Regions from separate parts of the Streptomyces sp. SudanB5_2050 genome, predicted to be linked through region 2. Evidence: riboswitches for the same ligand, from Rfam matches in the RefSeq annotation. Region 2 holds a riboswitch; each other region holds the start of a gene.
The links. Region 2 has a riboswitch for cyclic di-AMP ahead of ACFZP7_RS16700 (M23 family metallopeptidase). Riboswitches for the same ligand answer to the same signal wherever they lie in the genome.
Positions count from the first base shown of each region.

Region 1 (9,993 bases), 2.4 Mb from region 2:
ACGACGTGCCGGCACAGCTCCTGTACCTGGAGCACCAGGACCCGGACCGCGACATCGCCCTGTACGTCAACTCCCCCGGCGGCTCCTTCACCGCCATGACGGCGATCTACGACACGATGCGCCACATCGCCTGCGACGTGGCGACGACCTGTCTGGGACAGGCCGGTCCGCCCGCCGCGGTCCTGCTCGCGGCGGGCACGCCCGGCAAGCGCGCCGTGCTGCCCGGCGCACGGGTGGTGATCCACCAGCCCTCCCTGACCGAGCCGGTCCACGGGCAGGCCCGCGACCTGGCCGTCCGGGCGGGCGAACTGGCCCGCGTCCGCGCCCGGCTGGAGGAGATCCTCGTACGGCACACCGGCCGCACCCCGGAGCAGGTGGGCGCGGACCTCGAACGGGAGACCGTGCTGGACGCGCGCCAGGCGCTGGAGTACGGCCTGGTGGACCGGATCGTGCCCGGCCGCGGGGTCCCGCCGCGGCACACGCCCGGCGCGAGGTGAGCCGCCGATGCTGCCACCGGAGCCCCCTCCGCTGCCGGCCCTGACCCGCGCGGAGGCCGAGCTGATCGACCGTTACCTGGAGGTCGTGGACCTGCTCGGACGCATCAACCCGGCACGGGACGGCGACACCTACGGCGGACTGCGCGCCGCCCAGGCGCTGGTCGGCAAGGCGAGCGCCCTGCGCGACGCGCTGGCACTGATGCACCGCAGGGGCGAGACGGAAGTGCACGCGAGCACGCTCGCCCGGGCCCTTCGGGTACTGGACGGCGAGCGGCGGACGGCACGGATCGCCATCCCGCGGCACCCCGCCGACTGAGACCCGCCGTCCGGGCCCCCGTGCGCACGGCATCGAAACGGACCAAACGGCTTACCCCCTTTCAGCGTAGGAACACCTCCGATTCGGGACCGCCCCGGGTTGCGCGGGCCGTCCGCCCCGGCACCGCCGTTTCGGCTCGCGCCGCTGGTCCCGACGTCGCCCTGACGGGCGGCGAGACGTCGAACGAAGGGGCGTCCACCCGAACGGGTGAGTGGTGAGTAACAACACAAAGGGCACGTTCCGTTGGGATTTTCCCACCGGACGGGACAAGATCCGTGACTGACGACAAGCCCCCGCCGCAGCGGCGGGGCGGTCCGGGCGGACGCCGAGTCCTGCCGCCGTCCGGACGACCGGTCGACAGGAGTGGATCGGCAGGAGTGGAGGACCCGAGCACGACGGGTCGCCGGTACGGCCGTCTCCGGGAGGACGACGCCGGGCCGAGTGACCCTTGGGGTGAAGCCGCATCCGTGCGGCCGGGCAACTTCGCCAGCCCGAATCCGACAGGTCATCCTTCACAGGCGGCTGACGAAGGGTTGCGCATGTCTGCGCTCAATCGAGTCCCGTCCCTGATGGCCCGTGCCGGTACGGCCTCCGCTCTCACCCTCGCCGCCGTGGGCGGCTCCGTCGTGGTCCCCGGTGCCGCCTCCGAGGCGTCCGCGGCCGCCCACGCCACCAAGGCGCTCCAGATCGCGGCCTCCAAGAAGGGCTCACCGTACGCATGGGGCGCCGTGGGACCACACAGGTTCGACTGCTCCGGGCTGACGCTGTATTCGTTCAAGAAGGCCGGCAAGAAGCTGCCGCGCACGGCGGCCCAGCAGTACAACAAGACCCGGCACATTTCGGCCGGCAACCGCAAGGCCGGTGACCTGGTCTTCTTCCACTCGGGCCGCAGTGTCTACCACGTCGGCATCTACGCCGGGAAGGGCAAGATCTGGCACGCCCCGAAGACCGGGGACGTGGTGCGCCTGCAGAAGATCTGGACCGGCAGCGTCTGGTACGGCCGGGTCAAGTAGCCCGGCCGGGGAGGGTGACGGTGTCCTGACCCGCCGTCACCCCTCCGGCGCCGTCCGGCGGCGTCCAGGGAAGCTCGATGGAGACGGTCTTGCCGCCCTCGCGTGTCGGGCGCACCCTCAGCTTGCCGCCGCACTCCGCCGTCAGCCAGCGGATGATCACCATGCCCCGGCCGTTGTCCTGCTGGACGGCGGCCGGCAGGCGTTTGGGGAACCGGGGATGGCTGTCGGTGACGCCCAGGCGCAGCCGCTCGTCGCGGTCGAGCGCGAGGTCCACCGTGAACGTGGGCGACTGGCCGAACGTGTGCTGGACCGCGTTGGTCGCCAGCTCCGAGACGATGAGCCGAACGGTCTCCGACACCTCCGCCTCCGCCGGCAGTCCCCACTCCGCCAGTGTGCCGACCACGTAGGACCGCGCGGCGGCCACCGAGGCGGGATCGCTCGGCAGAGTGACGGATGCTTCCAGATGGTCTGCCATGGCGACGTCGTCCCTTTCCCACGGGACCGCAGTCCGACACGGAGCGGCTGGTTCGAGTACGGTCCCGGACTGGTGCTTCGCCGCCAGACTGCCATCACCCGGCCCGCGAAGGGCGGCGATCCACCAAGATATGCATATATCTGTCGCTCGATGCGGTGAACTCTGCGACCCCAGAGCGTATGTGGGCGGCTCGTCAGGAGTAGAGGAGTGGCCCATGCAGCACGGTCCCGTGGTGCGCCGCCGGAAGCTGGGCGCCGAACTGCGCGCCCTGCGCACATCGGCGGGGATCACCAGCGGTGAGGCGGCCCGGCTGGTGGGCTGGCACCAGTCGAAGGTCAGCCGGATCGAGACCGGCACGAGCGGGGCGAAACCGGCCGACGTGCGGTTACTGCTGGACGCCTATGGCGTGGACGACGCCCAGTTGCGGGAGCTGCTGGAGGTGCTGGCCGGCACCGACGGGCCGGGCGGGGGCCGGAATCACTGGTGGCACGCCTATCGCGGGGTGCTCCCGCCGACCTACCGCGACTTCATCAGCCTGGAGTCGCAGGCGAGCGCGATGCGCACGCTGGAGACCACGGTGGTCCCCGGCCTGCTCCAGACGCCCGAGTACGCCCGCGCGGTGACGCACGCCGCGGTGGACGGACTGTCGGAGGAGCGGCTGGACACGCTGGTGGAGGTGCGGCTGGCCCGCCAGGACGTGCTGCGGGCCGAGCCGCCGCTTGAGCTGAGCGCGGTCCTGGACGAGGCGGTGCTGCGGCGCGAGGTGGGCGGGCCCGGGGTCATGGCCCGTCAGCTGGAGCGGCTGGTCGAGGCCGCACGCCTCCCCCATGTCGCGCTCCGGGTCCTGCCGTTCGCCGCCGGGGCGCACATCGGTGTCACCGGCCCTTTCGTAATCTTCTCTTTTTCGAGCACTTCTGATCTGGACGTGGTTGTTCTCGACCACTTGACGAGTAGCCTGCACCTCGAACGGAAAGAAGACGTAGAGGCCTACACCGAGGCCTTCAACGCCCTTCTGGTTCATGCCCTTTCGCCCGAGGACTCGTTGGACTTCATCGCCGCGACCGCGGCAGGCGCGTAAGGAGGCACCATGTCAGGCACCACGTCGGATTCCACGTCGGCACGTCCCCGGAACGTCCCCGTGAGTACGGCGCTGCCCGGTGCGCGATGGCTGCGCAGCAGCTACAGCACCGGAGCGAACAACTGTGTGGAGACGGCCCGGCCGTCGGACGGCCCCTGGGCCGGTCTGCTCGCCGTACGCGACTCCAAGGATCCGGCCGGACCCGCGCTGCTCTTCTCCCCGGGGAGCTGGGCGTCGTTCACCGCCGCCATCCACAGCGGCTGATCCGGGCGGGCATCGGACGGCGCACGGCCGTGTCACGCCGACTCATGGTCGCGTTTCGCCGATGACCCGCACAGCGCGTTCGATCTGTACCCCGGAGAGGTCCGCACGGGCGGTCAGCCTGAGCCGTGAGATGCCGTCGGGCACGGAGGGAGGGCGGAAGCACCCCACGGCCAGGCCGGCCGCACGACAGTCGGCCGCCCACCGGACGGCCCCCTCCGGGGAGGGCGCGCGCACCGAGACGACCGCGGCGTCCGGACGCACCGCGGACAGCCCCTCGGCGGTCAGGCGTGCGTGCAGTTCGGCCGCCACCGCCCGCGCCCGCGCCGCCCGTTCGGGCTCGCGGCGCAGCAGTGTCAGCGCCGCCAGCGCCCCGCCCGCCGCCGCGGGGGCGAGACCGGTGTCGAAGATGAACGTGCGGGCCGCGTTGACCAGATGCTCGATCACCTCGGCGGGCCCGAGCACGGCGCCGCCCTGGCTGCCGAGCGACTTGGACAGCGTCACCGTCACGACGACGTCGTCCGCGCCCGCGAGACCCGCCTCCCGCGCGGCACCCCGCCCGCCCTCGCCGAGGACCCCGAGGCCGTGCGCGTCGTCCACGACCAGTCCGGCCCCGTACGCGCGGCACACCTGCGCGAGCGCGGCCAGCGGCGCCGCGTCGCCGTCGACCGAGAAGACCGTGTCGGAGACGGCGACCGCGGGCCCCTCGTGCGTCGCCAGGGCCTTGCGCACGGCGTCCGGGTCCGCGTGCCCCACCACCTGGGTCGTGCCGCGCGCCAGCCGGCAGCCGTCGATCAGCGAGGCGTGGTTGCCCGCGTCGGAGACGACGAGGGAGCCGTGCGGGGCCAGCGCGGTCACCGCGGCGAGGTTGGCCGCGTAGCCGGAGGAGAAGACGAGCGCGGCCTCGAAGCCGCAGAAGTCGGCGAGTTCGCGTTCGAGTTCGGCGTGCAGTTCGGTCGTCCCGGTCACCAGCCGGGAGCCGGTCGCCCCGGCGCCCCAGGCCCGCGCGGCCCGCGCCGCGCCCTCGGTGACCTCCGGGTGCCGGGCCAGTCCGAGGTAGTCGTTGCTGGCCAGGTCCAGCAGCGGCGAGTCGGCCGGCCGGGGGCGCAGAGTCCGTACGAGGCCCGCCCGGCGGCGCACCAGGGCCTGCTCGTCGATCCAGCCGAACGCCATGGATCGGTCCTCCGTCGGTTTTGTAGGCAGTGGACAGACGATAGCGGTACCGCCACCCCCGCGAGGTGTGGCAATACCCACACGGTGATCTGTCAGTGTTGTGCAAACTCTCCTTGGCCCCGGGTGGCCCCGTAGGACAGGATCGGCTCTCATGGACCTGCTGAACACGCTGGTGAACAAGGGGCTTCGGCGTGAGTCGCCGACCCGCGAGGAGGCCCTTGCCGTCCTCGCCACTTCCGACGACGACCTGCTCGATGTGGTGGCCGCGGCCGGCAAGGTGCGCCGGCACTGGTTCGGCCGCCGGGTGAAGCTCAACTACCTCGTCAACCTCAAGTCGGGCCTGTGCCCCGAGGACTGCTCCTACTGCTCGCAGCGGCTCGGCTCCAAGGCCGAGATCCTCAAGTACACCTGGCTCAAGCCCGACCAGGCGTCGCAGGCCGCCGCCGCGGGCGTGGCCGGGGGTGCCAAGCGGGTGTGCCTGGTGGCCAGCGGGCGCGGTCCGACCGACCGGGACGTGGACCGGGTCTCGGACACCATCAAGGCCATCAAGGAGCAGAACGAGGCCGTCGAGGTGTGCGCCTGTCTGGGCCTGCTCTCCGACGGCCAGGCGGAGCGGCTGCGCGAGGCCGGTGCCGACGCCTACAACCACAACCTCAACACGTCCGAGGCGACGTACGGGGACATCACGACCACGCACACGTACGCCGACCGGGTGGACACGGTCAACAAGGCGCACGCCGCCGGGCTGTCCGCCTGCTCCGGGCTGATCGCGGGCATGGGCGAGAGCGACGAGGACCTGGTCGACGTGGTCTTCTCGCTGCGGGAGCTGGACCCGGACTCGGTGCCGGTCAACTTCCTGATCCCGATGGAGGGCACGCCGCTCGCCAAGGAGTGGCACCTCACCCCGCAGCGGTGCCTGCGCATCCTGGCGATGACGCGGTTCGTCTGCCCGGACGTCGAGGTGCGCATCGCGGGTGGGCGCGAGGTCCATCTGCGCACGATGCAGCCGCTCGCCCTGCACCTGGCCAACTCCATCTTCCTCGGCGACTACCTCACCAGCGAGGGGCAGGCCGGCCGGGCGGACCTGGAGATGATCGCGGACGCCGGGTTCGAGGTGGAGGGCGCCGGAGAGGTGACGCTGCCGGAGCACCGGGTCGCGGACCGGGGCGGATGCGGTTCGCACGGGGAAGGCGCGGGCTGCGGGTCGCACGGTGAGGGCGGGGGCTGCGGCTCCGCGCACGAGGGAGGGAGCCTCTGCGGCTCCGCCCCGGCCGAGAAGGGCGCCGGCGCCGTGCCCGCGGTGGCCGGCGAGCCGCGCACGGACCTGGTCGCCGTGCGCCGCCGTGGTGCCGGAACGGACCTCGCGCCCAATGCCTGAGCCCGCGCTGACCGTGGACGAGCTGCTGGCGCTCGACCGGCGGCACGTCTGGCATCCGTACGGCCCCATGCCCGGCCGGCAGGACCCGCTCGTCGTGGAGTCGGCGAGCGGGGTGCGGCTGCGCCCGGCCGACGGCTCGGGCGAGCTGGTCGACGGGATGTCGTCCTGGTGGTCGGCGATCCACGGCTACAACCATCCGGTCCTCAACGAGGCCGCGCGCGAGCAGTTGGAGCGCATGAGCCACGTGATGTTCGGCGGGCTCACCCACGAGCCGGCCGTGCGACTGGCGAAAATCCTTGTCGACATGTCGCCCGAGGGCCTGGAGCACGTCTTCCTCGCCGACTCCGGCTCGGTCTCCGTCGAGGTCGCGGTGAAGATGTGCCTGCAGTACTGGCGCTCGCTGGGCCGGCCGGAGAAGCGGCGCCTGCTGACCTGGCGCGGCGGCTATCACGGCGACACCTGGCAGCCGATGTCGGTGTGCGACCCCGAGGGCGGGATGCACGAGCTGTGGCAGGGCGTCCTGCCGCGCCAGGTCTTCGCGGACGCGCCGCCGACGGAGTACGAGGAGACGTACGCGGATCATCTGCGCGCCTCGATCGAGCGGCACGCCGGCGAACTGGCCGCCGTGATCGTCGAGCCCGTGGTGCAGGGCGCGGGCGGGATGCGGTTCCACTCCCCCGCGTATCTGCGGGTGCTCCGGGAGGCGTGCGACGCGCACGGCGTGCTGCTGGTGTTCGACGAGATCGCGACCGGCTTCGGGCGCACGGGCGCGCTGTTCGCGGCGGAGCACGCGGCCGTGACGCCGGACGTGATGTGCGTGGGCAAGGCACTGACCGGCGGCTATCTGACGATGGCGGCCACGCTGTGCACCTCCGAGGTGGCCGAGGGGATCTCGCGGGGCGAGGTGCCGGTGCTGGCCCACGGGCCGACGTTCATGGGGAATCCGCTGGCGGCCGCCGTGGCCTGCGCTTCCATCGGACTGCTGCTCGGCCAGGACTGGCTCGCGGAGGTCAAGCGGATCGAGTCGGGGCTGCGCGAGGGTCTGGCGCCCGCCGGCGAACTGCCGGGAGTGAGGGACGTACGCGTGCTCGGGGCGATCGGCGTGGTGCAGCTCGACCACGCCGTCGACATGCGCGCGGCGACGGCCGCGGCGGTGCGCGAGGGTGTGTGGCTGCGGCCGTTCCGCGATCTGGTCTACACGATGCCGCCGTACGTGACGGGCGACGCGGACGTGGCACGGATCGCGCGCGCCGTGTGCGCGGCGGCACGGGAGGGATGACATGCCGGTACTGGTGATCACGGGGACGGGCACGGAGATCGGCAAGACGGTCGTGACCGCGGCCGTCGCCGCCACGGCGCTGGCGGCCGGCCGGTCGGTGGCCGTGCTGAAGGCCGCGCAGACGGGCGTGGGGCCGGACGAGCCGGGGGACGCGCGGGAGGTGGCGCGTCTCGCGGGCGGCGTGACGGCGGCGGAGGTCGCCCGCTACCCGGAGCCGCTGGCGCCGGCCACGGCGGCGCGCCGGGCCCGCCTGGCGCCGGTGCGTCCGCACGACGTGGCGGAGGCGGCGGCGAAGCTGGCCACCGAGCACGACCTGGTGCTGGTCGAGGGCGCGGGCGGATTGCTCGTGCGGTTCGACGCGGCCGGCGGGACCCTGGCGGACGTCGCCGGGCTGCTGGGCGCGCCGGTGCTGCTCGTGGTCCCGGCCGGGCTGGGCACGCTCAACACCACGGAGCTGACCGCGCGCGAGCTGCGCTCCCGCGGCCTGGACCTGCCGGGCGTGGTGATCGGCAGCTGGCCCGAGGCCCCGGACCTCGCCGCGCGCTGCAACCTCGCGGACCTCCCCGACGTGGCCGGCGCGCCGCTCCTGGGCGCCGTTCCGGCCGGGGCGGCCGCCCTCGCGCCCGCCGCCTTCCGCTCCTCGGCGCCGCACTGGCTGGCGCCTCGGCTGGAGGGCACGTGGGACGCGGAGGTGTTCGCCCGGCGGGAGGCGCCCTGACCGCGCGCCGCCGGGCGAACGCCTCCGCGTCCGTGCCCCGGGTCCGCCGGCCGGCACGCCCGGGGCACGGAAACGGACGGGTGTGCGGTGGATGCGGGACGGGCGGGCGGGGGACAATCACGGTGAGGCACCACCTCGTGAGGGAGGCCCCCATGCCGGCCCGATCCGCCCGTTCCCGCGCCGTTCCGCGGGACGCCGTGCACCATCCGCTGTTCGCCCGCTGCTACGCCCGGTTCAGCGTGCGCGCCGAGACCCGTATGGGCATGGGGCGCGTGCGCGAGCGGCTGCTCGCCGGGCTGTCCGGGCGGGTGATCGAGATCGGCGCGGGCAACGGACTGAACTTCTCCCACTACCCGGGCACCGTCTCCGAGGTCGTGGCCGTCGAACCGGAGCGCGTGCTGCGGCAGTTGGCCGTCGAGGCGGCGCTGCGCGCCCACGTGCCGGTGGACGTGGCACCGGGCGCGGCCGAGGCGCTGCCGGTCAAGAGCGAGGCGTTCGACGCGGCCGTGGTGTCGCTGGTGCTGTGCAGTGTCCGCGACGTACCGCGGGCCCTGAGCGAAGTGCGGCGGGTGCTGCGCCCCGGCGGTGAGGTGCGGTTCTTCGAGCACGGCGCCGGCGGCGGCCGGGTGATGGCCTTCACCCAGCGTGCGCTCGACCGGACGCTGTGGCCGCCGCTGAGCGGTGGCTGCCACCTGTCCCGGGAGCCGGTCGCCTCGCTGCGCGAGGCCGGCTTCACGCTGGGGCCCTACCGGCGGATGACGATGCCGGAGAACGGCCCGGCGCTGCCGAGTTCCTACTGCGTGCTCGGTACGGCGTGGCGCCCGCCCGGCGACGGGGCGTAGTCACGCGCTCCACCGGCGCAGCTCGTCCGCGATGGCGTCGACCGACGCGTCGCCCTTCTTGACCAGCAGGGCGAGGTCCCGCACCCGCTCGGCGGTGGTGGTGATCTCGACGCCGCTGGCGACCAGATAGGCGTAGGCGACGGCGGAGGCGAACAGGGCGTTGGAACGCTCCAGGGCGGGGACGTGGATCAGCAGCTGGAGCAGCGCGGCCGCCCGGGCGTGCGGACCGTCGTAGACGGGGGTGTCGAATATCTCGGCCCGGTGGCGGGCGACGGCCGCCACCAGCGCGCCCCAGTCGGTGACCTGGGGGTCGCCGGGGGTGCGCTGTTCGGCGAGCATGAGCAGCCAGGCGAGATCGATCGTGAGGTCGTTCATCGGGGTGCGCGCGACGGCTCAGCGGCGGCCCTGTCCCTCGCCGACCTCCTCGGCGAAGACCTTCTCGTACTGCCGCATGAAGTCGGCGGCCGCCTCCACGAAGGCGCGGCCGGACTCACCGGTGTCCTGCCGGACCAGTTCCTCGATGTAGCGGTTGACGCTCATCCCCCGGGCCACGGCCCGCTCCCGGGCGGCCCGGGCGGTGCCCTCGTCCACCCGGACGTTCAGCTGGGCCTTCCTGGTCTTCGCCATACCTCGAAGCTAGCGCCGGAACGCTAGCAACGGCAAGGGCGGGGCGGGGCGGGCGAAGGCGCTGACGGCCGCCGGGCGCGGGTGGTTGACTGCGGGAGCCCGAATTCCCGCCCGCGCGAGGAGAGTTCATGTCCCGTCCGTACCGCTTCGGTGTCAACCTGACGGTGCCCGCCCCGGCCGAGGAGTGGGGTGCGAAGTGCCGGCGGGCGGAGGAGCTGGGGTACGACGTGATCCAGGTCCCCGACCATCTCGGCATGGTGGCGCCGTTCCCGGCGCTGGTCGCGGCGGCGCGCGCCACCGAGCGCCCCCGGCTGGGCACCTTCGTGCTCAACGCGG
Region 1 is NZ_OZ186760.1:1,336,149-1,346,141, forward strand. Features, by position in the region: gene ACFZP7_RS05795 (ATP-dependent Clp protease proteolytic subunit) at 1-497, shown strand, start outside; gene ACFZP7_RS05800 (hypothetical protein) at 505-813, shown strand; cyclic di-AMP (ydaO/yuaA leader) riboswitch at 1,205-1,349, shown strand; gene ACFZP7_RS05805 (C40 family peptidase) at 1,353-1,826, shown strand; gene ACFZP7_RS05810 (ATP-binding protein) at 1,819-2,301, opposite strand; gene ACFZP7_RS05815 (helix-turn-helix transcriptional regulator) at 2,516-3,379, shown strand; gene ACFZP7_RS05820 (DUF397 domain-containing protein) at 3,389-3,643, shown strand; gene ACFZP7_RS05825 (8-amino-7-oxononanoate synthase) at 3,686-4,813, opposite strand; gene bioB (biotin synthase BioB) at 4,965-6,191, shown strand; gene ACFZP7_RS05835 (adenosylmethionine--8-amino-7-oxononanoate transaminase) at 6,184-7,470, shown strand; gene bioD (dethiobiotin synthase) at 7,472-8,188, shown strand; gene ACFZP7_RS05845 (class I SAM-dependent methyltransferase) at 8,341-9,030, shown strand; gene ACFZP7_RS05850 (hypothetical protein) at 9,031-9,405, opposite strand; gene ACFZP7_RS05855 (hypothetical protein) at 9,424-9,657, opposite strand; gene ACFZP7_RS05860 (LLM class F420-dependent oxidoreductase) at 9,786-9,993, shown strand, end outside.
Region 1: linked by a shared signal. The riboswitch ahead of ACFZP7_RS05805 (C40 family peptidase) and the one ahead of ACFZP7_RS16700 (M23 family metallopeptidase) in region 2 are both predicted to bind cyclic di-AMP.

Region 2 (10,092 bases):
TCACGCCGTCGTACGGGGTGGAGTCGTCCAGCGCGGCGGGCACGTCGGGCGCGGCCAGCAGCGCGGCCAGGTGCCCGAAGTCGAGGTTGGCCTCGACGAGGTCGGCCAGCGGCAGCGCCGCCGTCGCGTACGCGGTGCCGCCCGCCCACGGGGCGTGGAAGACCGGCCGGGCGCCCGCGAGGTCACCGCAGACGGTGATCCGCCGACCGACCTGGACGACGGCCGTGTAACTCCCCGGCCACGCCGTCAGATGCCGCAACGCGCCCCCGCGCGCCGCGAACAGCCCTACCCGCAACTGCTCGTCGCTCGCACCGCAGATGCCGAGGACCGCGATCCGGGTCTGGGGGTCCGCCGTGACGACGCGCACCTCGTCGGGGCGCCAGTCGCCGACCGCCCACAGGGGGTCGGGATCGCCCCACAACAGCTGGGATCCGACCGGCTGCACGGTCTCGCCGTCGTACCCGGTGGCGCCGGCGGAGCCGGCCGCGCCGGCCGCGCCGGCGATCCCGGCTGCCCCCACGGCGGCGCTGCTCCACCCCACCAACCACCGCATCGACGCCTCCACAGGCTGGGGACAACCAGTGCACCGTACGAACTGGTCCCATGCTGCCATGAAGGGCGCGCCGCGGAGCAGCGGCGGAGCCGCATGTGCTCCCATGAATGCGCCCCCGCGGGTGTTCACCCGCGAAGGCCGACTGCCTGCCCGGCAGGCGTGAAGTCGACGCGAATGCGCCCCCGCAACGCGCCCCTTGGCCACCCAACGCGCCCTCAACTCCCATGGTGAGGGCGTCGGCACCCGGAAACACCGGGGACGATTTTCAGCCAATTCGACGTTACGAGAACACGCTCGAACACGCTCCGTACAGGCTTTGCGCACCGACCCGCGGCGCGCGGCCCGGGAGGCGAGGCACACCCCCCGGACCGGTCCGCCGCCCGCGGGGATGTAGGCGGCGGTGTTCCCCCAGCCCACTGGATCCAGTACAGCGGGCCGACCCACGCACCGCCCATGGAACCGCTCCCGGTGTGGCCGGAGAAGAGCGCACGGCCGGGCGCACGGCCACACACCGGGAGCACGCGGCAACGGACAGTACAGACACCGCACTTGAGTACGGACCACAATCCCGCCATCCGGAACAATGCCTCTTAACGCATGGGATGCGGCGAACTACGCTGGGTTTACGAATGCCGCGTGGTTATGCCAGCGCGGCAGCCGTCTGTGTCGAGGGGTGGCGCATGTCCAGGGAGCAACGCGGGCCGAACGAAAAACTCGGCGCCGTTCTCGCCCTCGCGGGAATCAGCAACGCCGGCCTCGCCCGGCGGGTCAACGACCTAGGTGCTCAGCGCGGTCTGACGCTCCGCTACGACAAGACGTCGGTGGCGCGCTGGGTGTCGAAGGGCATGGTGCCGCAGGGTGCGGCTCCGCACCTCATCGCCGCGGCCATCGGCCAGAAGCTCGGCCGCCCGGTGCCGCTGCACGAGATCGGCCTGGCTGACGCGGACCCCGCCCCCGAGGTGGGCCTCGCCTTCCCCCGGGACGTCGGCCAGGCGGTCCGGTCCGCCACCGAGCTGTACCGGCTCGACCTCGCCGGACGCCGGGCCGGCGGCGGCATCTGGCAGTCCCTGGCCGGCTCGTTCGCCGTGAGCGCGTACGCGACGCCCGCCTCCCGATGGCTGATAACCCCGGCCGACAGCTCGGTGGCGCGCGAGGCGAGCCCGGCCGAGGGCTCCGGCGCACCGCTCAAAGTCGGCCACAGCGATGTGCAGAAACTGCGGGAGGCCGCCGAGGACGCGCGGCGCTGGGACTCCAAGTACGGGGGCGGCGACTGGCGTTCGTCGATGGTCCCCGAGTGCTTACGCGTCGAGGCGGCGCCCCTGCTCCTCGGCTCCTACTCCGACGAGGTGGGCCGCGCCCTGTTCGGCGCCTCGGCCGAACTGACGCGCCTGGCGGGCTGGATGGCCTTCGACACCGGCCAGCAGGAGGCGGCCCAGCGGTACTACATCCAGGCGCTGCGCCTGGCCCGCGCCGCGGCCGACGTGCCGCTCGGCGGCTATGTGCTCGCCTCCATGTCGCTCCAGGCGACCTACCGCGGCTTCGGCGACGAGGGCGTCGACCTCGCCCAGGCCGCACTCGAACGCAACCGCGGACTGGCCACGGCCCGCACCATGAGCTTCTTCCGCCTGGTCGAGGCGCGCGCGCACGCGCGCGCGGGCGACGCCCCGGCGGCGGGCGCCGCCCTGAAGGCCGCCGAGAGCTGGCTGGAGCGCGCCCGTCCCGGCGACAGCGACCCGACGTGGCTGGGTTTCTACTCCTACGACCGGTTCGCCGCCGACGCGGCCGAGTGCTACCGCGACCTGAAGGCCCCGCGCCAGGTCCGCCGCTTCACCGAGCAGGCCCTGTCGAAGCCGACGGAGGAGTTCGTCCGCTCGCACGGCCTCAGGCTCGTCGTCTCGGCGGTGGCCGAGCTGGAGTCCGGCAACCTGGACGCGGCCTGCGAGCAGGGCGTGCGGGCGGTGGAGGTCGCCGGCCGCATCTCCTCGGCCCGCACCACCGAGTACGTCAGGGACCTCCTGCACCGCCTGGAGCCGTACGGCGACGAGCCGCGCGTGGCCGAGCTGCGCGAGCGCGCCCGACCGCTGCTGATGACCACGGCGTGAGCGACCGCGTTCCGAGACGCCGCTCCCGGGTTTGAAGGCATTGTCAGTGGCGCAGTGCACTATCGGAACCGGGAGGTGGGCCGGGAGATGGCACAGGTGAGGACCGCGAGCGCGCGCGGCGCCGGACACGACTGCGACGTGCTGGTGGTGGGCGGCGGGATCGTCGGCCTGTCGACGGCGTACGCGATCACGCGCGCCGCTCCGGGCACCAGGGTGACGGTGCTGGAGAAGGAGCCGGGTCCGGCCCGTCACCAGACCGGCCGCAACAGCGGCGTCATCCACAGCGGCGTCTACTACCGGCCGGGCTCCCTCAAGGCGCGGTACGCGGTGCGGGGCGCGGCGGAGATGGTGAAGTTCTGCGCCGAGTACGGCATCCCCCACGCCGTCACCGGCAAGCTGATCGTCGCCACCGAGCGGGCCGAGCTGCCCCGCCTGCACGCCCTGGTCCAGCGCGCCCGGGAGAACGGCATACCGGTGCGCGAGCTGGGCGCCGCCCAGATCCCGGAGCACGAGCCGGAGGTCAGGGGCCTGGCCGCCATCCACGTCGGCACCACCGGCGTCTGCGACTACGTGGCCGTGGCCCGGCAGCTGGCGCACGCCTCCGGCGCGGAGATCCGCTACGGCGCCGAGGTGCGGCACGTCGACCGCCGCCCCGGCCTCGGGGTCGCCGTCCGCACCCGCTCCGGGGACGTGCTCCGCGCCCGCGTCATGGTCAACTGCGCCGGGCTGCACTGCGACGAGATCGCCCGCCTCACCGGCGACGACCCCGGCATGCGGATCGTCCCCTTCCGGGGCGAGTACTACGAGCTGGCGCGACCGGAGCTGGTCCGGGGCCTGGTGTACCCGGTGCCGGACCCGGCGTTCCCCTTCCTCGGGGTGCATCTGACCCGGGGGATCGACGGGGGCGTGCACATCGGGCCCAACGCGGTGCCGGCCCTCGCCCGGGAGGGGTACGGCTGGGGCGTGGTGCGGCCCCGCGAGCTGGGCGGGACGCTGGCCTGGCCGGGTTCGTGGCGGATCGCGCGGCGGCACTGGAGGTACGGGGCGGGCGAGCTGCGGCGATCGCTGTCCAAGGCCGCGTTCACCACGGCCGTGCGCCGGCTGCTGCCCGCGGTGACGGAGGACGACCTGGTGGCGGCGCCCGCCGGGGTGCGGGCGCAGGCGGTGCTGGCGGACGGGACGCTGGTGGACGACTTCCTGATCCGCGAGGCCGCCCACACGGTGCACGTCCTGAACGCCCCGTCGCCCGCCGCGACGGCCTCCCTCCCCATCGGCCGGGAGGTGGGCCGGCGGGCCCTGGCCATGCTGGAGGAGACCGTGCGGCCGTAAAATCGGGAGCACTGTGTCTGATTTCCGCAGCGCCTCCGACGCTCCCCAGCCAGCCCCGCATCCCGGTGACCCCGGTGACTCCCTGAGGCACGCCCGCGCCAAGGGCGAGCCCCGGTTCCCCGACGGCCCGAAGGCCGATCCCGCCGGCTCGCACTTCGAGCGGCGGATCCGGAGTTTCCAGCCCCGCCGGAGCCGGGTGACCACCGGGCAGGCGGACGCCCTGCAGCGGTTGTGGCCGCTGTGGGGACTGGACATCGACGGGCAGCGGGTCATCGACCTCGGCGAGCTGTTCGGCAACGGCCGCCCCGTCGTCCTGGAGATCGGCTTCGGCATGGGCGAGGCCACCGCCCAGATGGCCGCCGCCGACCCGGAGACCAACATCCTCGCCGTGGACGTCCACACCCCCGGCCAGGGCAACCTGCTCGGTCTCGCGGAGCGGAACGGGCTGTCCAACATCCGGGTGGGCAACGGCGACGCGATCATCCTCCTGCGGGAGATGCTCGCCCCCGACTCCCTCGCCGGACTGCGCGTCTACTTCCCCGACCCCTGGCCCAAGAAGCGGCACCACAAGCGCCGCCTCATCCAGCCGGAGTTCCTCACCCTGGCCGCGACCCGGCTCGCTCCGGGGGCCGTCCTGCACTGCGCCACCGACTGGGAGCCGTACGCCGAGCAGATGCTCGAGGTGCTCACCGCGCACCCCGACTTCGAGAACACCGTGCCCGGCGGCGGATTCGCGCCGCGCCCGGCCCACCGCCCGCTGACCCGTTTCGAGGGCCAGGGACTGGACAAGGGTCATGTGGTGAACGACTTGCTCTTCCGCCGCGTACAGCACGGCGATCGTCATCAGGAGCAGCCCCCCACCGGTTAGGGTCCATGCCGTGGCCACCTGTCCCCCGTATCCGACGAATCCACCGCGTCCGCACTGGTGGCAGCGCGGCTGGGTGCGTTACGGGGCCCTGACCACGCTGCTGGCCATCTCCGGCCTGGTGATCCTGGCCCTGGTGCGCGAACAGACCGGCACCCAGGGCTTCCTGGTGGGACTCGGCCTCGCGGTGCTGCCCGTGCCGCTGCTCATAGCCGCGTTCCGCTGGCTCGACCGGGTGGAGCCGGGCCCCTGGCGGAACCTGGTCTTCTGCTTCGCCTGGGGCGCCTGCGCCGCCGCCCTGATAGCGATCATCGCCAACAGCTTCGCGACGCGCTGGATAGCCACGGCCACCGCCGACCCGGCCGGCGCGGACACCCTGGGCGCCACGGTGATAGCGCCGGTCGTCGAGGAGTCCGCGAAGGCCGCCGCCGTCCTCCTGGTCTTCCTCTTCCGCCGGCGGGACTTCACCGGCATCGTCGACGGCGTCGTCACGGCGGGCGTCACCGCCACCGGCTTCGCCTTCACCGAGAACATCCTCTACCTGGGCAACGCTTTCGGCACCGACCAGCTCACCGGGGACAGCGGCTTCGCCTCCGTGACCGCGGCGACCTTCTTCGTCCGCGTCGTCATGTCACCCTTCGCCCACCCGCTCTTCACCGTGCTCACCGGCATCGGCTTCGGCATCGCCGCGCTGTCCACCGGCCGGCACCACCTGCGGCGCGCCCTGCTCCCGCTGGCCGGCCTGCTGCTCGCGATGGGCATGCACGCGCTGTGGAACGGTTCGGCCGCGTTCGGCGAGTACGGCTTCCTCGCCGTGTACGGCGCGTTCATGGTGCCCTGCTTCGGCCTGCTGACCTGGCTGGTGATCTGGACGCGGCAGCGCGAACTGCGCACCGTGCGCGAGGAGCTTCCCGCCTACGTCATGGCCGGCTGGCTGGCACCGGCGGAGCCGCACACGCTCGCCTCGATGCACGCCCGCCGCCTCGCCCGGCAGTACGCCCGCCGGCACGCCGGGAAGCAGGCGGCGCGGGCGGTGGCGCAGTACGAGGCGTACGCGACCTCACTGGCGTTCCTGCGGCAGCGGGGTCGCAAGGGCCGGGCGGGCCCCGACTTCGCCGTACGGGAGCGGGAGTTGCTGGACGCGCTGTGGCACCGCCGCGACGTGGCCCGCCCGGCGCTGGACCACGCCGCACGGGCGACGGCACCACCGCCCGTCACCCCCTGGCCGGGGTACGGGACGCCCGGCTCCCACGCCGGGTACGGATACGGGTACGGGTACGCGGCGGCCGCGTACGCCGGATACGGGTACGCGGCCCGGCCGGGCGGATTCGCACCCGTGGCCCCGTACGGCGGGTACGGCCACGGCCACCCGGCTCCCGCGGCCCCGGCGTTCACCCCGGCCTGGGTACCGGCGCCCTTCCCCGCTCACGTCCGTAACCGGCCCGCGTACCCGTCGGCTCACCCGGCCCACCGCCAGCCGCTGCCCCGCCGGCCGTGACCTCACCGGCCCCGGCCCGCCGGGGGCCGACGGCGGGTCCTCAGGCCGAGGCCTGCGTCAGCCGCCGGACCTCGTCCTCCGACAGGGTCAGTTCCGCCACCCCGAGCAGCGCCGGCAGCTGCTCCACCGTGCGCGCGGACGCGATCGGCGCGGCCACCGTCGGCTGAGCGGCCAGCCAGGCCAGGGCGACCGTGGCGACGGGGGCGTCGTGGGCCCCGGCGATCTCGTCCAGGGCGGCGAGGACCCGGCGGCCCCGCTCGGTCTCCAGGTGCCGGGCGGCACCGCCCGCGCGCGGGCTGTCGACGGTGGCACCGGGCCGGTACTTGCCGGTGAGGAAGCCGGCCGCGAGGGCGTAGTAGGGCACGGCGGCCAGCCCGGCCCGCTCGGCGAGGTCGCGCAGCCCGCCCTCGTAGGTGTCCCGCGAGACCAGGTTGTAGTGCGGCTGGATCGCCACGTACCGGGCGAGGCCCTCACGGTCGGAGAAGTCCAGGGAGGCGGCGAGCCGCTCGGCGGAGATGTTGGAGGCGGCGATGTGCCGGACCTTGCCCGCCCGCACCAGCTCGTCGAGCGCGCCGACGATCTCCTCGACCGGCACCTCGGGCTTGTCGAAGTGGGTGTAGTAGAGGTCGATGTGGTCGGTGCCCAGGCGGCGCAGCGAGGCGTCGGCGGCGGCCTTGATGTTCGCGGCGCTCAGCCCGGGGTACTCGGGGTGCTGGCTGACCTTGGTGGCGAGGACGACGTCATCCCGGTTGCCGCGGGCCGCGAGCCACTTGCCGAGGACGGTCTCGGACTCGCCGCCGCTGTTGCCGTCGACCCAGGCGGAGTAGGAGTCGGCGGTGTCGATGAAGTTGCCGCCCGCCGCCGTGTAGGCGTCCAGGACGGCGAAGGAGGTGTCCTGGTCCGCGGTCCATCCGAAGACGTTGCCGCCGAGGGCGAGGGGGAAGACCTCCAGGTCGGAGGAGCCGAGCTTGCGCAGAGAAGTCATGTACCGCGTCAACGAGCCCGGCGGACCCCGCGATTCCGTAAGCGGGGCAAAGTTCCCGTAAACCGGCAGCCCTGACGTCGGGGGGTCGCCGTCAGGACCGCCGGGGATCAGGAGGGGCGATCGGCGTGTGCGGCGTGGCTCAGGGGGTGAGGCCCTTGCTCTGCAGCCATGCCAACGGGTCGAGGCTGCCGCCGCCGGCCGTGTGGACCTCCATGTGGAGGTGGGCGCCGGTGACGTTGCCGGTGGCGCCGACGCGGCCGATGACGTCGCCGGTGGTGACCTTCTGGCCGACGCTGACGTTGATGGAGGACTGGTGGGCGTACCAGATCTCGGTGCCGTCGTCGAGGGTGAGCACGGTCTTGTAGCCGTAGGAGCCCTCGTAGCCGGCCGACGTGATGGTGCCGCTGTGCACCGCCTTGAGCAGCGTGCCCGTGGGGGCGGCGAAGTCGAGGCCGGTGTGGTGGCCGGAGGCCCAGTAGGGGCCTGCCTGGCCGAAGGTCGAGGAGATCGTGTACGAGGAGGTCGGCAGCGTGAACTGCTTGGCCAGCTTCGCGAGACGCTCGGCCTCGGCCTTCTTCGCGGCCTCCTCCTCCGCCTTCTTCTTGGCGGCGGCGGCCTTGGCCTTGGCCTCCTTCTCCGCCTTGGCGGCCGCTTCCGCGGCGGCCTTCTCGGCGGCGGCCTGCGCCTGGGCGGCGGCCTTGCTCTCGACCTGGGCCTGCTGCTGCTCGGCCTGCGCCATGATGCGGGCGCGCAGCGACTCGCCGGCGTCGGCGCCGCTCTCCTGCCCGGTGCCGGCGGAGGCCGCGGCGATGCCGCTGAGCGGGGTGGCGGACCCCTCGGGCTCGGGCTCCTCGTCGGAGATGAGCGAGCCGACGTTGGGCAGGTCCGGCATGGAGATCGACACCGGCGGCTTGCCGGTCTGCGCGCTGGCCATCCCGCCCGCGCCGACGGCGGCTATGACACCGACGCCGAGGACGGTGGAGCTGCGGGCGAGTCCGCCGCGCTGCTTGGCGACGCGGTGCCGGCCGCGCACGGGGCGGATGGACTCCGCGGTGGGGTTCCACTCCTCCCAGGGGCCCTCTTCGGCGCGGTGGACGTCGTAGCCGAAGGTGTCGGTGTCGTGCCGGCTGGGCACGAACGGGGCCTCGGGGGCAGGCCGGTTGGACGCCACGTGGGCGTACTCCTTTCCTTCCTTTCGCCTACCGGGTTAGCTGACGGGTTCGGAGCAGGAAGGTCTCCTACGCGCGTGATCAGCCGTGGAGACACGGCGGGTCACGCCCGATTCACCCCAAGTGGTGGTTCCCCGGTTCCCTTACGGGATTCGGCGCGTGCGCACGGAGCCGCCTTCTGTGACGGCTGGGACGACCGCGCTGCGTTATCGAACGTTAATAGACGCGGGGCTCGGATTCCAAGCCGTTCCGCTTGATCATTAACGAAATCCGGGCGGACACACGCCTCACGCACGGTGAAAACCGGGCGAGTTGACCGACCTTCAGCATCACTTTCCGCATCCGCCCCACCTGACGGTGTGTCAGTTGTTATGCGGAGGGCGCTTGCTCCGTCACCGGGCGTGATCAGGGGCGCCGTACGGCGAGCAGCGCCATGTCGTCGGCCATGCCGCCGCCGGAATGCCGGCGCACGTCCTCGGCGAGCGCGTCGAGCAGGTCCGCCGGATGCCGGAACACGTGGCCGGCCAGCCGCTCGTGCGGATCGTAGAACTCGCCCTCGGCGTCCCGGGCTTCCGACAGCCCGTCGGTGTAGAGCAGCAGCGTCGCCCCGGCGGGGAACGGCGCCTGCTCCGCCCGGTCGGGCCACACGCCCAGTTCCCCCATCCCGAGCGGCAGCGCGGACTCCCGGGCGGGCAGCGGGTGCAGGGTGCCGTCGGCGTACAGCAGAAGGGGCGGCGGATGTCCCCGGTTGAGGATGCGCACCACCCCGTCGCCGTGCGGGAGTTCGGCGAGCACGGCGGTGGTGAAGCCCTCGAAGGCGTCCAGGCCGTCGCGCCGGGTGCCCTCACGGGCCAGCGCCCGCTCCAGGCGCTGCGCCACCGCCTCCAGCGTCGCCTCCTGCTCGGCGGCCTCCCGGAACGCGCCGATCACGACGGCGACGGCGGCCACCGCGCCCATGCCCTTGCCCCGCACGTCACCGACGACGAGCCGGACCCCGCGCGGGCTGTCCTGCACCGCGTAGAGGTCGCCGCCGATGAACGCGTCGGCCTGCGCGGCCTCGTAGCAGGCGGCGATCTCGAACCCGCCGATCCGCTCGGCGGGTTCGGGCAGCACCGCCCGCTGGGCGGCCTCGGCGATCTCGCGGACGGAGACGAGCTGCTCGCCGGCGCGGCGGACGAAGGCGTTGACGAAGACGGCGAGCACGGCCACCGTCGCGATGGTGATCAGCTCCGTGAGGGAGTCGACGTAGTGGATGACCTCCTTGCGCAGCTGGAGTCCGACGACGACGGCGACCACGGTGATCCCGGTGAGGACCGTCCCACGCCGGGAGTAGACGGCCGCGGCGACCAGTGGCGCCGCCGTGTAGAGGGGACCGGCGGTGAAGTACCGGGGGGTGAAGCTGTCGTACAGGACGGCGATGACGATCAGCAGCGCCGGCAGCAGGCGCACCAGGACGCGCCCGTACCGGTTCCGGCGGCGCCGTCCGGCCGCGGCCGGCGGGACCTCCGAGGCGTCGCCCAGGCCGGGGTCGGGCACGGGATCGCCGGGGAGCCGGCCGCCGGCCCTGGCGTGCGCTCCCTCGCCGTCCACG
Region 2 is NZ_OZ186760.1:3,750,092-3,760,183, forward strand. Features, by position in the region: gene ACFZP7_RS16670 (asparagine synthase-related protein) at 1-553, opposite strand, end outside; gene ACFZP7_RS16675 (MFS transporter) at 1,234-2,655, shown strand; gene lhgO (L-2-hydroxyglutarate oxidase) at 2,743-3,984, shown strand; gene trmB (tRNA (guanosine(46)-N7)-methyltransferase TrmB) at 4,067-4,852, shown strand; gene ACFZP7_RS16690 (PrsW family intramembrane metalloprotease) at 4,863-6,347, shown strand; gene ACFZP7_RS16695 (aldo/keto reductase) at 6,388-7,332, opposite strand; gene ACFZP7_RS16700 (M23 family metallopeptidase) at 7,472-8,503, opposite strand; cyclic di-AMP (ydaO/yuaA leader) riboswitch at 8,515-8,669, opposite strand; gene ACFZP7_RS16705 (PP2C family protein-serine/threonine phosphatase) at 8,907-10,091, opposite strand.

Region 3 (10,092 bases), 2.9 Mb from region 2:
CGCGCCGACCATCGGCGGCCTCGCCGACCACCTGGCGACGCTGCGGACGACGGACGGCTACGAGCGGATGCTGGCCTGGGGCAAAGGCGTCCTCCAGCGCGTCCCCGTGGTCGGCGCCACCGTCTACGAGGCCCTGCACGGCGCCAAGAAGGGCTTCAAGGACGCCTTCGCCCCGCAGGGGCTCTTCGAGGACCTGGGCCTGAAGTACGTAGGTCCCGTCGACGGACATGACATCGGGGCCGTCGAGTCGGCGCTGCGGCGCGCGAAGCGCTTCCACGGTCCCGTGCTCGTCCACTGCCTCACCGAGAAGGGCCGCGGCTACGAGCCCGCCCGGCGCGACGAGGCGGACCACTTCCACACCGTCGGCGCGATGGACCCGCTGACCTGCGCGCCGCTCGGGCCCTCGGCCGGGCCCTCGTGGACCTCCGTGTTCGGTGAGGAGATGGCGCGGATCGGCGAGGAGCGCGAGGACGTCGTGGCGATCACCGCGGCCATGCTGCACCCGGTCGGCCTCGGGCGCTTCGCCGAGCGGTTCCCCGACCGGGTCTGGGACGTGGGCATCGCCGAGCAGCACGCCGCCGTCTGCGCGGCGGGCCTGGCCACCGGCGGACTCCACCCGGTCGTCGCCGTCTACGCCACCTTCCTCAACCGCGCCTTCGACCAACTGCTGATGGACGTGGCCCTGCACCGCTGCGGTGTCACCTTCGTCCTGGACCGGGCCGGCGTCACCGGCCCCGACGGTCCCTCGCACAACGGCATGTGGGACATGTCCGTCCTCCAGGTCGTCCCCGGACTGCGCATCGCGGCCCCCCGCGACGCCGATCAGTTGCGGGCCCAGCTGCGCGAGGCGGTCGCCGTCGACGACGCGCCGACGCTGGTGCGCTTCCCGAAGGAGTCCGCCGGGCCGGCCGTACCCGCCGTCGACCGGATCGGCGGCCTGGACGTCCTGCACGCCCGCGACCATCCCGACGTGCTGCTCGTGGCCGTCGGGGTGATGGCGCCCGTCTGCCTCCGGGCCGCCGAACTGCTCGAAGCCCGCGGCCTGCGCTGCACCGTGGTGGACCCGCGCTGGGTCAAACCCGTCGACCCGGCGCTCCCGCCCCTGGCCGCCCGGCACCGCCTGGTGGCCGTCGTCGAGGACAACAGCCGTGCCGCCGGGGTCGGTTCGGCGGTGGCGCTGGCGCTGGGTGACGCCGAGGTCGACGTGCCGGTGCGCCGCTTCGGCATCCCCGAGCAGTTCCTCGCGCACGCCAAGCGCTCCGAGGTGCTCGCCGACATCGGTCTCACCCCGGTCGAGATCGCCGGCCGGATCGGCGCGAGCCTGTCCGTCGCCGATCAGGCCCGGGACGGCCGGACCGCCATGCCAGTCCAAGGAGAGAACTGAATGACCAAGGAGTTCGACCTCGCCGCGCTCCTGGCCGAACGCGGAGCCGAACGCTACGAGCTGCACGCCAGGCACCTCAACCACCAGCTGCCGCGGATGCTGCGCACCATCGGCTTCGACAAGGTCTACGAGCGGGCCGAGGGCGCGCACTTCTGGGACACGGACGGCAACGACTACCTGGACATGCTCGCCGGGTTCGGCGTCATGGGCCTGGGGCGCCACCACCCCGTCGTCCGCAAGGCCCTGCACGACGTCCTCGACGCCTCGCTGGCCGACCTGACCCGCTTCGACTGCCCGCCGCTGCCCGGACTGCTGGCCGAGAGGCTGCTCTCCTACAGCCCTCACCTGGACCGGGTCTTCTTCGGCAACAGCGGCACCGAGGCCGTGGAGACCGCGCTGAAGTTCGCCCGGTACGCGACCGGGAGACCGAGGGTCCTGTACTGCTCGCACGCCTTCCATGGCCTGACCACCGGCTCGCTCTCCGTCAACGGCGAGGAGGGGTTCCGCAAGGGCTTCGCCCCCCTGCTGCCCGACACCCCCGTACCGCTCGGCGACGTGGACGCACTGGCGCGGGAGCTGAGGAAGGGCGACGTGGCCGCGCTGATCGTGGAGCCGATCCAGGGCAAGGGCGTGCACGAGGCCCCGCCCGGCTACCTGCGCGCGGCGCAGGAACTGCTGCACCGCCACAAGGCCCTGCTGATCGCCGACGAGGTGCAGACCGGGCTGGGCCGGACCGGGAAGTTCTACGCCTTCCAGCACGAGGACGGGGTCGAGCCGGACCTGGTGTGCGTCGCCAAGGCGCTGTCCGGCGGCTACGTGCCGGTGGGGGCCACGCTGGGCAAGGACTGGATCTTCCAGAAGGTGTACTCCTCGATGGACCGGGTGCAGGTCCACTCGGCGAGCTTCGGGTCCAACGCGCAGGCCATGGCCGCCGGGCTCGCGGTGCTGTCCGTGATGGAGAACGAGGAGATCGTGGCGAACGCCGCCGCGGTGGGGGAGCGGCTGAAGACCCGGCTCGCCGAGCTGGTGGACCGCTACGAGCTGCTCGCCGACGTCCGCGGCCGGGGGCTGATGATCGGCATCGAGTTCGGCCGGCCCCGGTCCCTCGGGCTGCGCAGTCGCTGGACGATGCTCCAGACGGCGCGCAAGGGACTCTTCGCGCAGATGGTCGTGGTGCCGTTGCTCCAGCGCCACCACGTCCTGACCCAGGTCTCCGGCGACCACCTGGAGGTCATCAAGCTGATCCCGCCGCTGATCGTCGACACGGCGGACGCCGACCGCTTCGTCGACGCCTTCACGGAGGTGATGGACGACGCGCACAACGGCGGCGGACTGATGTGGGACTTCGGCAAGACCCTGGTGAGACAGGCGGTGGCCAACCGCTAGCCGCAGAGGCGGCGACCGGTCGCCGGAGGGGCACCGGCCTCGGATTTTGCCTCTCGGGCAAGAAAATTGCCTGTGGGGCAAAGTTCGGGCTGAATAGGAGCCATGACCTCCCACGAGACCGGGCCCCCGGCGCCCGAGGCGGCGGCGGACGCGGTGTCCGTCGTGGCACCGCAGCTGCGGTCCCTGCGGCGCAGGGCCGCCCTCACCCTGGAGGCGGCGGCCCGCGCCGCCGGGCTGTCGCCCGCCCACCTCTCCCGGCTGGAGACCGGGCAGCGCCAGCCCTCGCTGCCGATGCTGCTCGCGCTCGCCCGTGTCTACGGTACGACCGTCTCGGAACTGCTGGGCGAGACGGCCCCGGACCGGGACGCGGTCGTCCGGGCCGACGCCATGGAGCCGACGTACGCCGGCGGCTGGACGTACTGGCAGGCCGGCGGGGCCGGCCGCGGCATGCAGGCCCTGCGGGTGCACGTGCCGCACGGCTCCCAGGGCGACATCGTGCGGGTCCACCCGGGCGAGGAATGGCTCCATGTGCTCCGGGGCCGGCTGCGCCTGCGGCTCGGGGACACCGTGCACCTGCTCGGTCCGGGCGACGGAGCGCACTTCGACTCGCTCACCCCGCACCGGATCGCCGCCCAGGACCCCGACGGGGTCGACCTGCTCTTCGTCCACACCCTGCTGCAGAGTCCGACGGCCGCGCTGTGCCTGGGCCCCGCCCCCACGACGACCCACCCCGCCTCGGGAGAGACGCCATGAACCTCCAGGACAAGTTTCCGCGCGCCCTGTGGGTGCGGCTGTTCATCTACCTCATCGTGGGGCACGTCTTCGCTGGCTTCATCTACCTGCTCTTCGAGGTGGGCGCCAACAGCCGGTGAGCGCCGGGCTCAGTCCAGCAGCCGCTCGCGCAGCCGCTCCCGGGTCTCCGGAGTGATCCGCAGACCCTGCTCCAGGTAGGCGTCGACCCCGCCCCAGGTCTCGTCGATCGTCTCGAAGGCCGCCGCCAGGTACTCGGCGCGCGCGTCGAAGAGCGGGCTGAGCAGCTCCATGACCTCGGGGGAGTAGGCCGAGGCGGCGGAGCCGCTGCGACGCACCTTGTACCGGCGGTGGGTGGCGTTCGACTTCAGGTAGTCCTCGACGACGGCCTCGCGCTCCACGCCCAGGGCGAGCAGCGTGACCGCGATCGACAGGCCCGCGCGGTCCTTGCCGGCCGCGCAGTGCATCAGGGCGGGGACGCTGTCCTCGGCGAGCGCGTGCAGCACCCGGGAGTGCTCCGCCGTGCGCTCCTTGATGATCAAGCGGTAGGAGCCGATCATCCGGTCGGCTCCCTTGCCGTCCGCCAGGATCGAGCGGAGCTGGTCGAGGTCGCCGTCGCGGACCATCTTCCAGAACTCGGCGCCGTCGGCCGGGTCGCTCAGCGGCAGGTTCACGTTGCGCACGCCCGGCAGCTCGACGTCCGGGCCCTCGAGCTTCTGGTCGGCCGCGTTGCGGAAGTCGAAGATCGTGTGCAGGCCCAGCGAGGCCAGGAACGCGGCGTCCTCACCGGTGGCGTGCGCGAGGTGGCCGCTGCGGAACAGCACCCCCTGGCGGACCCGCCGGCCGTCCACGGTCGGCAGCCCGCCCACGTCCCGGAAGTTGCGCACCCCGGCCAGCTCGGGTTCGGTCGACGGCACCTGCTGCGTCACGGGGGCTCCTCCCACTCCGCCCCGCCGACGCCGCTCGCCGACGGGCACGAGTCGACGATACGGCACGGTGCCCCGGCCTCAAGGGGGCGAAGTAATCCGAGTACACCGCTTCTGGGCTTTCTGTCCGAATTGCAGCATTGATTCCAACTCGCTCTGGAATGAGAGTGACTGGCGGGGAAGCGCGTGAGCAGCGTCATACCCGTGACGGTGCGTTGCCCGTCATGTTCACGTAATTCACGCGGTTTTCATGGCTGTTTACGGGAAAACACGCTTCCGGAATCGACGGAGGGTGACGGCGGAATCCGGTAATGGATCAATCGGAACACCCGTGAACGCAACCTCTCGCTTGTCCCTGTGCGTCTTGGTCCCTTACGTTCACCACCGATCCGGACGGACGCCTAATCCTGCCGCCGACCGGAGCCCGCACTCATCCACCACCCGTACACGGCAGGAGCGGGGGACCCACAGGTACGAATGCCTGTTCCGGTTCCCGGAACGGCTCGGGGTGAAGCCGCGTCCAGACGCGGCCGGGCATCTCCAGCCCGAACCCGACAGCTCACCTCGTAGGCGCCGGAGAGGAATTCGACATGCCCGCGAAGGGTAAGCACCGCCGTACCAGGGCCATGCGCCTGACCCGCACCATCGCCGTCGCCTCCACCGGCGGCGCCGCGCTCGCGCTCCCGCTGATGGGCGCCGCCGCAGCCCAGGCGGCCCCCGCGCACCCGGTCTCCGAGCAGGCCGTGCAGGGAGTTCCGGCGTCGGCGAAGAAGGCCGCCGCCGAGAAGAACGCCGACTCGCGCACGTACACCGTGAAGAGCGGTGACTACCTCTCGAAGATCGCCGACGAGCAGGACGTCGACGGCGGTTGGAAGAAGCTCTACGCGGACAACCGCGAGGCCGTCGGCGCCGACCCGTCCCTGATCCACCCCGGTCTGAAGCTCTCGATCGACGGACCGGCCGCCAAGTCCGGGCAGCCCGCCGCCGAGAAGCCCGCCCAGGCGGAGAAGCCGGCCTCGCAGTCCTCCGCCGAGAAGGCCGAGCCGGCCGAGGCGGAGAAGTCCTCCAAGGCCGCGAAGGCGTCCTCCGCCGACTCCGCCGACTCCACCGACTCCGCCGAGTCCTCCGGGTCCTCGGGCAAGAGCACCCAGTCCGCCGGTACCACCAGCGGCTTCACCTCCCCCGTCCCGGGCGGCACCGTCGGTACCCCGTACCACCAGACCGGCAGCATGTGGTCCAGCGGCTACCACACCGGCACCGACTTCGTCGTCCCGACCGGCACCTCCCTCAAGGCCGTCGGCGCGGGCACCGTCGTCTCCGCCGGCTGGGGCGGCGCCTACGGCAACCAGGTCGTCATCCAGCTCGCCGACGGCCACTACGCCCAGTACGCCCACCTGTCCTCCCTCTCCGTCTCGGCCGGCCAGTCCGTGACGGCGGGTCAGCAGGTCGGCCTCTCCGGTGCCACCGGCAACGTGACCGGCCCGCACCTGCACTTCGAGATCCGCACCACCCCGGACTACGGCTCGGACGTGGACCCGATCGCCTACCTGCGCTCGCACGGCGTCTCCCTCTGACGACGCCTCGGCGCGGTCTGCGCGCCGCCGAAGGCCGGACCCCGATCCCCGGGTCCGGCCTTCGGCCATTTCGCGGTGTCCGGCACGTGTCCGGCGTATTCCTGAATTGGCGAACACTTTAGGCGTGGTGTTTCTCACCGCACGTCAACCCTTTCCTACGGTCGCGTAGGTCACATTCCAAGGTGGAGGATGGGCCGACGTGGCAGACGATTCGAAGAGTGACAGCAGAGCAGTGATCGGGTCGTACGTGGCGGTGGGGGACAGCTTCACCGAGGGCGTCGGCGACCCCGGCCCCGACGGGGCGTTCGTCGGCTGGGCCGACCGGTTCGCCGTACTGCTCGCGGACCGGCGCCCCGAGGGCGACTTCACGTACACCAACCTCGCCGTGCGCGGCAGGCTGCTCGACCAGATCGTGGCGGAGCAGGTGCCCCGGGCCGTCGAACTCGCGCCGGATCTGGTCTCGTTCTGTGCGGGCGGCAACGACATCATCCGGCCCGGCACCGACCCCGACGAGGTGGCCGAGCGCTTCGAGCGGGCGGTGGCCGCGCTGGCCGCCGCGGCGGGCACGGTGCTGGTGACGACCGGGTTCGACACCCGTGGGGTGCCCGTCCTGAAGCACCTGCGCGGCAAGATCGCCACCTACAACGGACACGTCCGCGCCATCGCCGACCGCTACGGCTGCCCCGTGCTCGACCTGTGGTCGCTGCGCACCGTCCAGGACCGCAGGGCGTGGGACGCGGACCGCCTGCACCTGTCACCGGAGGGGCACACACGCGTGGCGCTGCGCGCGGGCCAGGTCCTCGGCCTGCCCGTCCCCGCCGACCCCGACCAGCCCTGGCCGCCGCTGCCGCCCCGCGGCACTCTGGGCATCCGGCGGGACGACGTGCACTGGGCCCGGGAGTATCTGGTGCCGTGGATCGGGCGCCGGCTGCGCGGCGAGTCCTCCGGCGACCACGTGATCGCCAAGGGGACGCTGTCGCCGGACGACATCAAGATGCGGATCGCCTCGGTGGCCTGACGTACCCGCCGTGATCCGTCGACCCGGTCGCCGGGGGCGGTCACCGCGGGGCGGTCACCGTGGAGCGGGCGACCCGGGTCGGACGGGCGGTGCCGGCCGGGGGGATTCGGGTCAGCCGCGCGGTGCCGGCCGGGCGGAGACCGCCTCGCGGTCCAGACCCAGCTCCCGGGCCAGCGCCTCGTCCGTCCACTCCCGGGCCCGCGCCCTCGACACCGTCCCCGCGTACGAGGTGAGCTGCACGGCCAGTCCGTCGAGGAACGCCGTCAGACGCAGGGCGGCACCGTCGGGGTCCGCGCAGCGGAACTCGCCGGCCGCCACACCCTCGGCGATCACTCCGGCGATCTCCGCCTTCCACTGCCGGTCCAGGTCCCGCGCGACGTCGCGCAGCGCGGGCTCGCGCAGCGCCACCGCCCAGCCCTCGATCCACAGTCGCCAGCCCTTGGCCTGCCCGGTCGGGGCGTACCACCGCACCGCCGCCCGCAGCCGGCGCAGTGCCGAGGTGCGGCGGCCCAGCAGCTTGCGCAGGTGGGCGAGATCGTCCTGGGCGGCGTGCGCGAAGGCGGCGGCGACGAGCTTCTCCTTGGTGGAGAAGTGGTAGAGCACCAGCGCGTTGCTGACGCCGAGCGCGGCGGCCACGTCGGCGATCCGCAACGCCGCCACACCCCGCGCCGATATCTGGTCCAGGGCCGCGCGCAGCAGCTCCTCGCGCCGCTGCGCCACACTCAATCGGACTCTCCCCACGCCCGCCACCCTATACAGACGCCCGGAGCCGGGGCCGCCGCAGCCGTCGTGAGCTGCGCCTACGGCGGCCCGCGGCTCTCTGGCACCCCGCCGCTCAGTCGGTCGTCGCGGCGGCCGTGCCCGTGCCGGTGCTCGCCTCGGTGCGTCCGGTGCGTCCGGTGCCGGGCACCTCGCACGCATCCTTGAACCCCTGGCTGGTCAGATCCAGCGCCGCGTTGATGCGGGACCGCAGGTTCTCGACGGCGACGATGGCCGTCAGCTCCACGAAGGCCGGCTCGCCCAGCGCCGTCCGCAGCCGCCCGGCGAGGTCGTCGCCGACCTGGGGCGGTGTCGCCGTCATCGCCTCGGCGTACTCCATGACGTCCCGCTCCAGCGGGGTGTAGGCGTCGCTGTCCCGCCACACCGGCACGTCGTGGAGCTTGCGACGGTCCATGCCGCGCTCGGCGTTCTCCCAGTAGCCGAAGTCCATGCACCAGGAGCAGCCGATCGAGGCGGCCGAGGCCATCACGGCGAGTGCCTTCAGGTCGGAGTCCAGCTTGTTCCACCCGGCCACGGACTGCTCGAAGCGCAGGTCGCCCCAGAGCACCCGCGGGTTGTGGGCGAGCGCCTTGCCGGGGTCGAGGACCTTTCCGTAGGTGCGCCGGGAGTACCACTCCACGGCGCGGAAGAAGAGCGTCCGGGGCGGGGTGAGCGAGACGCGGGCCATGGGGGCCACCTTCCTGTCCGTCGGTCGTGCGGTGTGCTTGCGGACGCTCCGGCCGGGCGCCCTCACCAATAGGACGGAGGAGGGGAACACGGATGTGACATCGGTCGTTCGAGTGACGTCGGACGAGAGTCGGACACGACGACAATGGAGACCTCGACCACATCACCTGGAGGCACCGTGGCCGCATCCCGTTCCCCGAAGCAGGGGCTCCGCCTGCCCCTGCCCGCGGCCTTCGGCGCGGACCCGACCGGCGCCCGCATGGCGCGCATCCGCCGCTCGCCCCACTTCCGTGACGGCGTCTTCCAGAACCCCGGCGGCACCGCCCGGACCCGGCCTTCCGGATCGGCCCGTGACTTCGCCAGGGTCTACTTCGACAAGGAGTCGCGGCGAAGCCGTGCGCCGCGGGGCCCGGTCCCCGTGCACGCCACCACGCTCGCCGACCTCGCCCGGCCGCCCGCCACCGGACTGCGCCTGACCTGGATGGGCCACTCCAGCGTGCTCGCCGAGATCGACGGGCAGCGGGTGCTCTTCGACCCGGTGTGGGGCGAGCGCTGCTCCCCGTTCCCGTTCGCCGGCCCCAAGCGGCTGCACCCGGTCCCCGTGCCGTCGGCGTCCCTGGGCCCGGTCGACGTCGTCGTCATCTCCCACGACCACTACGACCACCTGGACCTGCCCACCATCAAGGCGCTGGCCGGCACGGACACCCTCTTCGCGGTGCCGCTCGGGGTCGGCGCCCACCTCGAACACTGGGGCGTGTCCGCCGACCGGCTGCGCGAGCTGGACTGGCACGAGTCGACGCGCGTCGGCGGCCTCACCCTCACCGCCACCCCGGCCCGGCACTTCTGCGGGCGCGGCCTGCGCAACACCCAGCACACCCTGTGGGCGTCCTGGGTCGTGGCCGGCGAGGAGCACCGCGTCTACCACAGCGGGGACACGGGCTACTTCGACGGCTTCCGGGACATCGGCGCCGCGCACGGCCCGTTCGACGCGACGATGATCCAGCTGGGGGCGTACGCCGAGTTCTGGCCGGACATCCACATGACGCCCGAGGAAGGCGTCCGCGCCCACCTGGACCTTCAGCAGGGCCGGCCGGGCGGTGTCCTGCTGCCGATCCACTGGGGGACCTTCAACCTGGCGCCGCACGCGTGGGCGGAGCCGGGGGAGTGGACCAAGGACGCGGCCGAGGAAGCCGGGCAGGCGGTGGCGTTCCCGCGGCCGGGGGAGCCGTTCGAGCCGGCGGGGAAGCTGCCGGTGGAGCCGTGGTGGCGGGCGGTGTCGGGCCCGATCGCGCACCCGTGGCGCCGTCCCCGGAACACCGAGGGTGCGGCCGGGACGAGCAGGGGTGATCTCGACCTCGCGGGGGAGCGGTGAGGGCGAGCGGGGACTAGGGAGGGGAGGGTGCGGAGACGTCCCGACCGGGGCGCGTCGGCGTCGCTGGGCGCGGACCTCGCCGCGGAAGCAGTCGAACCACGCGTCCGCGCCGCTCGGACCGCATCGGTGCGTCAATAGCCCATTCGTATCGGGCGGTTGACGCCGTCACCCGTCACTCCATGTGACCGAATCCGATCGAGTCCGACCGGTCCGGAGCGCTTCCGGAGCGGAAGCTT
Region 3 is NZ_OZ186760.1:6,675,770-6,685,861, forward strand. Features, by position in the region: gene dxs (1-deoxy-D-xylulose-5-phosphate synthase) at 1-1,384, shown strand, start outside; gene ACFZP7_RS29430 (aspartate aminotransferase family protein) at 1,385-2,770, shown strand; gene ACFZP7_RS29435 (helix-turn-helix domain-containing protein) at 2,873-3,523, shown strand; gene ACFZP7_RS29440 (DUF6126 family protein) at 3,520-3,642, shown strand; gene ACFZP7_RS29445 (tyrosine-protein phosphatase) at 3,652-4,449, opposite strand; cyclic di-AMP (ydaO/yuaA leader) riboswitch at 4,875-5,032, shown strand; gene ACFZP7_RS29450 (peptidoglycan DD-metalloendopeptidase family protein) at 5,037-6,020, shown strand; gene ACFZP7_RS29455 (SGNH/GDSL hydrolase family protein) at 6,253-7,038, shown strand; gene ACFZP7_RS29460 (TetR/AcrR family transcriptional regulator) at 7,150-7,779, opposite strand; gene ACFZP7_RS29465 (carboxymuconolactone decarboxylase family protein) at 7,874-8,485, opposite strand; gene ACFZP7_RS29470 (MBL fold metallo-hydrolase) at 8,663-9,856, shown strand.
Region 3: linked by a shared signal. The riboswitch ahead of ACFZP7_RS29450 (peptidoglycan DD-metalloendopeptidase family protein) and the one ahead of ACFZP7_RS16700 (M23 family metallopeptidase) in region 2 are both predicted to bind cyclic di-AMP.